DNA from 2 places in the Streptomyces sp. NBC_00775 genome. Region 1 is predicted to be linked to the other one. Evidence: riboswitches for the same ligand, from Rfam matches in the RefSeq annotation. Region 1 holds a riboswitch; the other holds the start of a gene.
The links. Region 1 has a riboswitch for cobalamin ahead of OIC96_RS37130 (cobalamin biosynthesis protein). Riboswitches for the same ligand answer to the same signal wherever they lie in the genome.

Region 2: it holds a riboswitch for cobalamin, as region 1 does, so the genes downstream of both, OIC96_RS15870 (ribonucleoside-diphosphate reductase subunit alpha) here and OIC96_RS37130 (cobalamin biosynthesis protein) in region 1, are expected to answer to the same signal.

What each region holds. Positions count from the first base shown of each region.
Region 1 is NZ_CP108938.1:8,367,048-8,372,778, forward strand. Features, by position in the region: gene cobN (cobaltochelatase subunit CobN) at 1-32, opposite strand, end outside; gene OIC96_RS37125 (cobyric acid synthase) at 29-1,561, opposite strand; gene OIC96_RS37130 (cobalamin biosynthesis protein) at 1,558-2,514, opposite strand; cobalamin riboswitch at 2,634-2,774, opposite strand; gene OIC96_RS37135 (hypothetical protein) at 3,124-3,339, opposite strand; gene OIC96_RS37140 (inorganic phosphate transporter) at 3,360-4,601, opposite strand; gene OIC96_RS37145 (lysozyme) at 4,780-5,529, opposite strand; gene OIC96_RS37150 (class II aldolase/adducin family protein) at 5,726-5,731, shown strand, end outside.
Region 2 is NZ_CP108938.1:3,580,868-3,586,598, forward strand. Features, by position in the region: gene OIC96_RS15850 (carbon starvation CstA family protein) at 1-1,316, shown strand, start outside; gene OIC96_RS15855 (YbdD/YjiX family protein) at 1,288-1,500, shown strand; gene OIC96_RS15860 (DUF3311 domain-containing protein) at 1,629-1,892, shown strand; gene mctP (monocarboxylate uptake permease MctP) at 1,889-3,499, shown strand; cobalamin riboswitch at 3,870-4,008, shown strand; gene OIC96_RS15870 (ribonucleoside-diphosphate reductase subunit alpha) at 4,131-5,731, shown strand, end outside.

The sequences.
Region 1 (5,731 bases):
TCGGCGGTCGACAACAACAACACTGTGCTCATGCGGGCGCTCCCGGTGGAATGAAAGGCAGTCCTGATGGCGCGCCCGACTCGATGAGCCGCCAGAGCGCGTCCGTGTCCGCGTGTTCCTCGATCAGATCGCCGAGCCGGTCCAACTGCTCCTCGCGCAGCGCCGCGAACGACGTGTCGGCGGCCGGCACGAAACGGCGGCCCGCGGCGGCCGCCACCTCGCGCAGAAAGGCACGCCGGAACCCGTCCGACTCCAGCGAGCCGTGCCAGTGCGTGCCCCAGACGGCGCCGACCCGGCAGCCGTCCAAGAACGGCTCGCCGCCTGTCACGTCGGCGACACCGTGGTGGATCTCGTACCCCTCGACGTACTCGCCGAGCGCTTCGCCGACCGGCCGGGTGAGGGTCTTCTCGCGCGCGAACCGCACGCGTACGGGGAGGAGCCCGAGCCCGTCGACCTGACCGGCGCGCGACTCGACCTCGTCCTCGATGTGCTCGCCGAGGACCTGGAAGCCACCGCAGATGCCCAGCACGGGCCGCCCCTCGGCGGCCCGGCGTGCGATCGCGTCCGCGAGTCCGCGCTCCCGCAGCCACTCCAGCGCCTTCACCGTCCCCCGGGTCCCCGGTACGACGACGAGGTCGGCGTCTGCCAGCTCCTCGGCCCGGTCCACGAACCGCACGACGACACCCGGCTCGGCGGCCAGCGCGTCCACGTCCGTGAAGTTGGACATCAGGGGGACCGCGCAGACGGCGACCCGCAGGACGTCCGCGCCGACGGGTTCCGCCACGACGGACTCCCGCACGGCACCCCGCAGCGAGACGCGCAGCCCGTCCTCCTCGTCGATGCCGAGACCGTGCTGGAAGGGGAGGACGCCGTAGGAGCGCCGCCCGGTGAGGCCGTGAAGCATGTCGAGCCCCGGCTCCAGCAGGGAGACATCCCCCCTGAACTTGTTGACGAGGAACCCGGCGACGAACTCCTGGTCCTCGCGCGACAGCAGCGCGACCGTCCCGAAGAACGAGGCGAACACGCCCCCGCGGTCGATGTCGCCGACGACGAGCACGGGCAGCCGCGCGTTCCGCGCGATCCCCATGTTCACGATGTCCGTCCGCCGCAGATTGATCTCGGCGGGACTCCCGGCCCCCTCACAGATCACCGCGTCATACGTGCCCCGCAACTCGGCGAGGCAGTCCAGCACGGTCCCCAGAAGGGCCTCCTGGCGCCCGCCGTGATAGCCGCGCGCGGTCATCTCACCCACCGGTTTGCCCATGAGGACGACCTGACTGCTGCGGTCGCTCCCCGGCTTGAGCAGCACGGGATTCATCAGCGCGGTGGGCTCGACGCGCGCGGCCTGCGCCTGCATGGCCTGCGCGCGCCCGATCTCGGCGCCCTCGCGGGTCACGAACGAGTTCAGCGACATGTTCTGCGCCTTGAACGGCGCGACCTTGACGCCCTGCCGCACCAGCCACCGGCAGATCCCGGCGGTGACGACGCTCTTGCCGGCGTCGGAGGTGGTCCCGGCGACGAGGAGTCCGCCGCCCGTTCCGCCGCTCGTTTCGCCGCTCATGAGGTACGTCCCTTCGCGAGAAGTCTCTGGGAGAGCAGTCGCCCGGCGGCACTCACGCCGAGGGCGAGCCAGCTCACACGCCGCGACAGCCGTACGGCCCGCTCGATGTCGTCGACTTGGACGGCGCGCCCGGTGCGGTTGAGCACGGGCCGGTGCTCGACCCGCCCCCCGTAGGCGAGCGTCCCGCCGAGCCGCACCCCGAGCGCCCCCGCGAACGAGGCCTCCACAGGCCCGGCGTTGGGGCTCGGATGCTTACGGGCGTCGGCACGCCAGGCGCGTACGGCACCCCGCGGATCACTTCCGGCCGCGCTCGCGAGCACGGCGGTCAGCCGAGCCCCCGGCCACCCGGCCACATCGTCCAGGCGTGCGGAAGCCCACCCGTACCGCCGGTACTTGGGGGACTTGTGTCCGACCATGGCGTCGAGCGTGTTCACGGCGCGGAAGGCGACCAGCCCGGGTGCGCCGCCCACAGCGCCCCACACCAGTGCCCCCACCACCGCGTCGGAGGTGTTCTCGGCGACGGACTCGACGACGGCCCGCGCGATGCCGTCGGAGTCCAGCGCCTGGGGATCCCGCCCGCACAGATGGGGCAGCCGCTCCCGGGCCACCTCGACATCGCCGGCCGCGAGCGCGTCGCCGATCGCGCGGGCCTCGCGGCCGAGGGAGGTCCCCCCGACTACGGCCCAAGTGGCGGCGGCGGTCAGCGCGATGGAGGCGGTACGGGAGGCGCGTACGGAATGGCTCGCGAGCGCCGCGAGCCCTGCGGCACCGCCCACGCACACGGCGGTGTGCAGCGCGCCCCACCCGCGGTGGTCCCGCCACAACACCCGCTCCACGGCTCCCGCGGCCCGCCCGAACGCGGCGACCGGATGCCCCCGGCGAGGGTCGCCGAGCAGCAGGTCGCCGAGGAGGCCGGCGGTGGCGCCGTACGCGAAGACGCGATCGGCACGCATCGGTTCAGCCGACCGTCGGGTCGGGAACAACCGTCGTTCGCGTCACTCGCGTCGTTGGCAGGGCACTTGGGCAGCCGCGCATGGCGATATGTCCTCACTCAGGGTGTCCACGCCCTGGTTCGACGAGACCGGCGGTGAGAGTTCCTGGCTCCCGGGGACTTCCTTCCCCGGTGACAGTGGCGGGACCGCGCCGGACTCACACCGGCTTCCTCTCATGCCGCCGTACTTGGCTCGGGCAGTCCACCACGGGGTTGGAAGACCCGTCAACTTGCTGTTGACCTGCGACGGGGGAGTGTGCTGAGACCCACACCGCCGCCACCCCGGCCTGCCCGACGAGACCGACTTGCACCGAATTCCCCTGTGGGGGGCGGCAGTCCACGGATGCGCTGATGATCACGGAGCGTAGGCATCCGAAATGCCTGGCAAGACGCTCTGCGTGAAGGTGCGGAACGGGTACGCCGAGCTGTCCCGCCGCTTTCCCGCCGACGCGGAAAAAGAACCGCCCTGCTCACCGTCACCAGGAAACGGTGACCGATGAGCAGGGCGGCAAGGATCGTGCGGTCCTCAGAGGGGATCGTGCGGTGCTCGCACCACGATCGGCCGGATGCTTCAGGCGACGATCAGGGAGATGCCGTACGCCACCGCCGCAGCGCAGGCCGCGAAGCAGACGTACGCGCCCGTGGCCGCCGCGGCGGCCGGACCGCCCTGGGCCGACTCCTTCTTGGAGAGGCCGACGACGCCGAGGGTGAAGAGGCCGACGAGGGCCACGGTCACTCCGAGGCTCACTCCGATGACGGACCCGAGGGCTGCCCAGTCGATGTTCATGCTGTTTCTTCCTTTGGGTCTCAGGCCATGGCCGACGGAGCCGACGGGTTCGCCGCGGTCTCGGCGGGAGCCGGAATGGTGGCCGTGAGGTCATCGGTGAGGCTGCCGGCCGGGGGCGGGGTCACGGCGGCGATGGCCGTGGTCACCACACCGGCGGGCTCCTCGGTCTCGTTGACGTTGGTGGCGTCGACGACCTCGCGACGCGAGATCCGCCAGATCGCGGCGCTGGAGGCGACCAGGAAGACGGCGACGAGCGCGGTGCCCCAGTCGCCGAGGCCGGTGACCCACTCGGCGCCCGCGCCGACCAGCGCGGCGGCCGGCAGCGTCAGACCCCAGGCGACGAACATCCGGGTGGCGGTGGACCAGCGGACCACGCCGCCCTTGCGGCCGAGGCCGGCGCCCATCACGGAACCGGAGACGGAGTGCGTGGTGGAGAGGGAGAAGCCGATGTGGGAGGAGGCCAGGATGACCGTGGCCGCGCTGGTCTGGGCGGCGAAGCCCTGCTGCGGCTGGAGGTCGGTCAGGCCCTTGCCCATCGTGCGGATGATGCGCCAGCCGCCCAGGTAGGTGCCGAGCGCGATGGCGAGACCGGCGGAGAGGATCACCCAGACCGGCGGATCGGCGTCGGGGGCGATGGCGCCACCGGCGATCAGGGCCAGGGTGATGATGCCCATCGTCTTCTGGGCGTCGTTGGTGCCGTGGGCCAGCGAGACCAGACCGGCGGAGGCTATCTGGCCGGCGCGGTAGCCCTTCGCGGTGGCCTTGGTGTCGGCGTTCTTACTGAGCCTGTACGACAGCCGCGTGGCGAGCATCGCGGCGATGCCCGCGACGATCGGGGCCGCGACGGCGGGCAGCAGCACCTTGCCGACCAGGACGTCCCCGTGCACCGCGCCGGTGCCGGCGGAGGCGATGGTGGCGCCGACCAGGCCGCCCATGAGGGCGTGCGAGGAACTGGACGGGAGGCCGACGAGCCACGTCAGCAGATTCCAGAGGATGGCACCGACAAGCGCCGCGAAGATCACTTCGGGCTGGATGCCGGATTCGTCGACGAGGCCTTTGGAGATCGTGTTGGCGACCTCCACCGAGAGGAAGGCGCCGACAAGGTTGAGGACGGCGGACATAGCCACCGCGACCTTGGGCTTGAGCGCGCCGGTCGAGATGGTGGTGGCCATCGCGTTGGCGGTGTCGTGGAAACCGTTCGTGAAATCGAACACGAGAGCGGTGACGATCACGATTCCGAGGAGGAGCGTGATGTGTTCCATTTACCCAGGCTTCTGTTTGACGTCAGTGGCATGTGGACCGTAGGCAACCTGGGTGAACGGAAGATGAACTGGGGCGGGCGATGGGGTGTCTCAAAGGGTGGACCGCCCCTCCGTTTGTGTCGAAGGGGCGGCCGGCCGGCTCGAACGAAGGCGGAATATCGGGCTCCGAGGGCCGTTTCTAGCCCCGCGTGAGCTTCTTGAGCTGAGTCATGGATCCGTTGAAGAGATTCTGGTCACCCGGCAGGCTGCCGCTGTTGTCGTACTGCCAGAACGTCCAGTACGACCAGCCGGCGGGCAGCGCGCCCGCGTCCGCCGAGTCGTAGCGGGCGAGCCACAGGGCGTGGTTCGCGGCGAAGGCGCGACTGTTGCCGGTGCAGGTGTTCCACCAGTGCGTGGTCGTGTAGATCACCGGACGGCGGCCGGTCTCCCGCTTGATCTCGTCGCTGAACGCCTTGATCCAGCTCACCATCTTGGCCTTGCTCAGGCCGTAGCACTTGTGCGAGCTGTACGGGTTGTACTCGATGTCCAGCGCTGGCGGCAGCGTCCAGCCGTCCGCGCTCCAAGCGCCGCCGTTGCGCACGAAGTACGCGGCCTGGGTGGCGCCGGACGACTTGTTCGGCACCGCGAAGTGGTAGGCGCCGCGGAGGATGCCCGCGTTGCGTGCGCCGTTGTACTGCTGGCTGAAGTACGGATTGTGGTACGTGTGGGACTCGGTCGCCTTGACGTAGACGAACCGGGCGCCCTTCGCCTTCGCGCTCGACCAGTCGACGTTCTTCTGATGCGAGGAGACGTCGTGCCCCTTGGGTTTGCTCGCTGCGTCGGCCGGGAGCGCGGCGAGAGCGGTCCCCCCGGCGGTGAGTGCCGCCACGACGCCCGCGGCCGCAAAGCCCCGGGCGCGACGACTTAACGGTTTGTGATCACGGGCCATATTTCCCCCCGGAATGGCGACGTGCACGACAAATCCCCCAGAGGTTACTGGAAGATCACCGAATGCCCGTCCATCGCCAGCCAATCGCCAATAGAGGGGGATGTATGCCCATATGCGACCTTACGGACGCCCGGGTTCCGCCCTAAAGTGCCCTCGCCTGCGGCGCGTTGACGACGCTGCCTGGCAGGATCGCGGCATGGCT
Region 2 (5,731 bases), 4.8 Mb from region 1:
GCGACTACCTCTCCACCTTCATGAAGATCGGCACGATCGCGCTGCTCGCGCTGGGCGTCGTGATCGCGCTGCCGACGCTGAAGATGGACGCGGTCACCGACTTCGCCCGACACGGCAACGGGCCGGTCTTCGCGGGCTCGCTCTTCCCCTTCGTCTTCATCACGATCGCCTGTGGTGCGCTCTCGGGCTTCCACTCGCTGATCGCATCCGGCACGACACCCAAGATGATCCAGAAGGAGACGCAGGTCCGGATGATCGGGTACGGCTCCATGCTGATGGAGTCGTCGGTCGCGATCATGGCCCTCGTCGCCGCGTGCATCATCGACCCGGGCCTGTACTTCGCGATGAACGCGCCGGCCGGAGTCATCGGCACCACGGTCGAGTCGGCGTCGCACGCGGTCGCGGGCTTCGGCTACACGATCTCCCCGGCGGACCTCGCGCAAGCCGCCCACCAGGTCGAGGAGCAGACCCTGCTCTCCCGCACCGGCGGCGCGCCCACCCTCGCCGTCGGCGTCTCGGAGATCTTCTCCAAGGTCACCGGGGGAGGTCTGCGCGCCTTCTGGTATCACTTCGCGATCATGTTCGAGGCCCTGTTCATCCTGACCGCGCTCGACGCGGGCACCCGCGTGGGCCGGTTCATGCTCCAGGACATGCTGGGCAACGTCTACCGCCCCTTCAAGAACGTGAGCTGGAAACCCGGACTCGTCATCACCAGCGCCATCGTGTCCGCCCTGTGGGGCTATTTCCTCTGGGTCGGCGTCCATGAACCGCTCGGCGGCATCAACCAGCTCTTCCCGATCTTCGGCATCTCGAACCAGCTGCTCGCGGCGGTCGCCCTGGCCGTCTGCACGACCCTGCTCGTGAAGTCGGGCCGCCTCAAGTGGGCCTGGATCACCGGCGTTCCACTCCTCTGGGACGCCACGGTCACCCTCACCGCCAGCTACCAGAAGGTGTTCTCCAGCGACCCGCGCGTGGGCTTCTTCAAGCAGCGCTCGGTCTACCAGGACGGCATCGACGCGGGAAAGGTCCTGCCACCCGCCAAGAGCATGGACGACATGCACACCGTCGTCACCAACTCCACGGTGGACGGCATACTTTCGGCCATTCTCGCCGTCCTCGTCGTCGTCGTGATCGCGGACGCGGCCCGGGTGTGCGTCCGGCACGTACGCCGCCCGGCGCTGTCCACGCTCAGCGAGGCGCCGTACGTGGAGTCGAAGATCGTCGCTCCGGCCGGGCTGATCCCGACCAGGGAGGAGAAGACGGAGAAGGCGGGGGAGGCGGAGCGCGATGCGGTCGGCGCTGAAACGGGCGGTTAGCCGCACGGGAAGGGGAATTCGCTGGTACGTAAGGGAGTTGACGGACGAATCCGCCTACGACCGCCATGTCACCCACCTGCGGAAGGACGATCCGGACACACCCGTACCCTCGCGCCGTGAGTTCGAACGATGGCGGACGGACCGTCAGGAGCGGGACCCGCGCCAGGGGTTCCGCTGCTGCTGAAGCCAACACCGGCCGCCCACACGAACCCTCCACATCCGCTATGCGGACGGGGGTTCCATAAAGGCGGAACCGTCGCCTAGATTGCCTGCGCGTTACACAGGTGATCAGTGAGGGGACGGAGCCGCCGTATGTCAGATGTGCCTGAAGTGAAGCCACCGGTGGTGACGCCGGTCCGTGTAGTGATCGCCCTCTGTCTGTCCGCACCGTTCGTGGCGATGCTGTGGGTCGGCTCGTACGCGAAGACGGACCCGGCCTTCATAGGCATCCCGTTCTTCTACTGGTACCAGATGCTGTGGGTGATCATCTCGACCGCCCTCACGATGACCGCGTACCAGCTGTGGCAGCGTGACCAGCGGGCCCGCGCCGCCGCGAAGGGCGGTGTCGAAGCATGAAGGACGGCGTGAACGGCGTGGCACTCGCCGTCTTCATCTTCTTCTTCCTGGCCGTCACGGTCATGGGCTTCCTGGCCGCGCGCTGGCGCAAGGCGGACGACGAGCACAGCCTCGACGAATGGGGCCTGGGCGGACGGTCGTTCGGCACCTGGATCACTTGGTTCCTGCTCGGCGGCGACCTCTACACGGCGTACACCTTCGTCGCCGTACCGGCCGCCATCTACGCGGCGGGCGCGGCCGGCTTCTTCGCGGTTCCGTACACGATCCTGGTCTACCCCCTGATCTTCACCTTCCTCCCCCGCCTGTGGTCGGTCTCCCACAAGCACGGATACGTGACGACGTCGGACTTCGTGCGCGGCCGCTTCGGCTCCAAGGGGCTGTCCCTCGCCGTGGCCGTCACCGGCATCCTGGCCACCATGCCGTACATCGCGCTCCAACTGGTCGGCATCCAGGCCGTGCTGGACGTGATGGGCGTGGGCGGCGGCGAGAACACGAACTGGTTCGTGAAGGACCTCCCGCTCCTCATCGCCTTCGGCGTGCTGGCGGCCTACACCTACTCCTCGGGCCTGCGCGCCCCGGCGCTGATCGCGTTCGTGAAGGACACCCTGATCTACATCGTGATCGCGGTGGCCATCATCTACATCCCGATCAAGCTGGGCGGCTTCGACGAGATCTTCAAGGCGGCGAACGACAAGTACACGGCGGCGGGCGCCGGCGGAATCGTCCCCGCCGAAGCGAACCAGTGGACGTACGCCACCCTCGCCCTGGGCTCGGCACTCGCGCTCTTCATGTACCCGCACTCGATCACGGCGACGCTGTCGAGCCGCAGCCGCAACGTCATCCGCCGCAACACCACGATCCTCCCGCTCTACTCCCTGATGCTGGGCCTGCTGGCCCTCCTCGGCTTCATGGCGATCGCGGCCGGGGTGAAGGTCACGAACGGCCAACTCGCCATCCCCCAGCTCTTCGAGACCATGTTCCCGGACTGGTTCGCGGGCGTGGCCTTCGCCGCGATCGGCATCGGTGCGCTCGTCCCCGCGGCGATCATGTCCATCGCCGCCGCCAACCTCTTCACCCGCAACATCTACAAGGACTTCATCAAGCCGGACGCGACCCCGCAGCAGGAGACCAAGGTCTCCAAGCTGGTCTCGCTCCTGGTGAAGGTGGGCGCGCTGGTCTTCGTCCTGACGATGGACAAAACCGTCGCGATCAACTTCCAGCTCCTCGGCGGCATCTGGATCCTCCAGACGTTCCCCGCCCTGGTGGGCGGCCTGTTCACCCGCTGGTTCCACCGCTGGGCACTCCTCGCCGGCTGGGCCGTGGGCATGCTCTACGGCACGCTCGCCGCGTACGGGATCGCCTCCCCCACCCAGGATCACTTCGGCGGCAACTCGAAGGAGATCCCTGGCATCGGGGAGATCGGCTACATCGGCTTCACGGCGTTCGTCCTCAACGTGGTCGTGACCGTGGTCCTCACCTTCGCCCTCCGGGCCTTCAACGCCCCCGACGGCGTGGACGAAACGTCCCCGGAGGACTACACGGCGGACGCGGCCACCCCGAGCGTCGAGGCGAAGCTGCCGCCGGCGACAGCGGAGGCGACCCCCTAGCCGCCGGACGGGTGCGGACGGAGGGATTGCGCAGTTCCCCGCGCCCCTTCAATGCCGCAGACGCCGTACGGCCGAAGGGGACGGGTCGGGGGCGTCCGCCCGCAGCGGCTGGCGCGTCAACGCCGAGCCCTTGAAACCCCACCGATTCCGCGCCAGACCGAGGACGGATACCCCCGACCCGGCCCCGACCCACAACAAGCCACAGCGGCCACCAGACGGGCCGCCGGACACAATCCGGCGGCCCGCACTCATGCCCCTGACACATCCCGCTGCTCACCTACGAGTTGACGCTCCAGCACACTCCGTAGCACTCCCCGACACCAACGCGACACAACATGTGGTGGTGCTCCCGCAGCCCGGCACAAGATGTATGCTCATGCTCGCTGTCGCCGCAGGGGAATCCGGTGCGAATCCGGAACTGTCCCGCAACGGTGTACTTGTGTGTGTTCGCGTACCCGCGTGCACACACTCGCGTCAGTCCGAGGACCTGCCGACAGCGCGCCCCGGCCACCCGGCCCGGGCGCCGACGACGTCCGGGCCTCGCGGAATGGGCCGGTGGACGCGACGCCGTGCGCGCTCGTGTGCCCCGCCGCTTTCCCCTGGCCCCGTGCCGAGCGAGGGAGAGCCCCAAGTGACCATCGCGCCAGCCGATCCGGCTTCAGTTTCCGTGCCGCAGGCCCCGGTGCAGGCCCCGGTGGAGAACGACGGTCCCGGTACCACGCTGCTGCGTACCCTGACCGACCTCACCGCCGACCTCCCCGACGCCGACCCCGGCCGGGTCGCCGCCGCCGCGCTGCGCGGCCGCTCCGCCCGCGCGGACGACACGGAACTGCGCGAACTGGCCACGGAGGCCGCCGCGGGCCTCATCTCCGAGGACCCCGCCTACTCGAAGCTGGCGGCCAGGCTGCTGACGATCAGCATCGCGGCCGAGGCCGCCTCCCAGGGCGTCACGACCTTCTCCGAGTCGATCACGACCGGCCACCGCGAGGGCCTGATCGCCGACCGCACCGCCGAGTTCGTCCGGCTGCACACGGCCCACCTCGACGCCCTGATCGACACCGAAGGCGACGACCGCTTCGGCTACTTCGGCCTGCGCACCCTGCACAGCCGCTACCTCCTGCGGCACCCGATCACCCGCAAGGTCGTCGAGACGCCCCAGCACTTCATGCTCCGCGTGGCATCCGGCCTCGCCGAGGACGACACCACCAGGGCCCTCGACGAAGTAGCGGCGCTCTACAGCCTGATGAGCCGCCTCGACTACCTCCCCTCCTCCCCCACCCTCTTCAACTCCGGCACCCGGCATCCCCAGATGTCGTCCTGCTACCTCCTCGACTCCCCGCTGGACGAGCTGGACTCCATCTACGACCGCTACCACCAGGTCGCCCGGCTCTCGAAGCACGCGGGCGGCATCGGCCTGTCGTACTCCCGTATCCGTTCGCGCGGTTCGCTGATCCGCGGCACGAACGGGCACTCCAACGGCATCGTCCCGTTCCTGAAGACCCTCGACGCCTCGGTCGCCGCCGTGAACCAGGGCGGCCGGCGCAAGGGCGCGGCCGCGGTCTACCTGGAGACCTGGCACTCCGACATCGAGGAGTTCCTGGAGCTGCGCGACAACACCGGCGAGGACGCCCGCCGTACGCACAACCTGAACCTCGCGCACTGGATCCCGGACGAGTTCATGCGCCGGGTGAACGAGGACGCCGTCTGGTCCCTCTTCTCCCCCGCCGACGTGCCCGAGCTGGTCGACCTGTGGGGCGACGAGTTCGACGCCGCGTACCGCAAGGCGGAGGAGGCGGGCCTCGCCAAGAAGACCATCCCGGCCCGCGACCTGTACGGCCGCATGATGCGCACCCTCGCACAGACCGGCAACGGCTGGATGACCTTCAAGGACGCCGCCAACCGCACCGCCAACCAGACGGCGGAGCCGGGCCACACCGTCCACTCCTCGAACCTGTGCACCGAGATCCTGGAGGTCACGGACGACGGCGAGACGGCGGTCTGCAACCTGGGCTCGGTCAACCTGGGCGCGTTCGTCGACACGGCGGCCGGCGACATCGACTGGGAGCGGCTGGACGAGACGGTCCGCACGGCCGTCACCTTCCTCGACCGCGTCGTCGACATCAACTTCTACCCGACCGAGCAGGCGGGCCGCTCCAACGCGAAGTGGCGCCCGGTCGGCCTCGGCGCGATGGGCCTCCAGGACGTCTTCTTCAAGCTGCGCGTCCCGTTCGA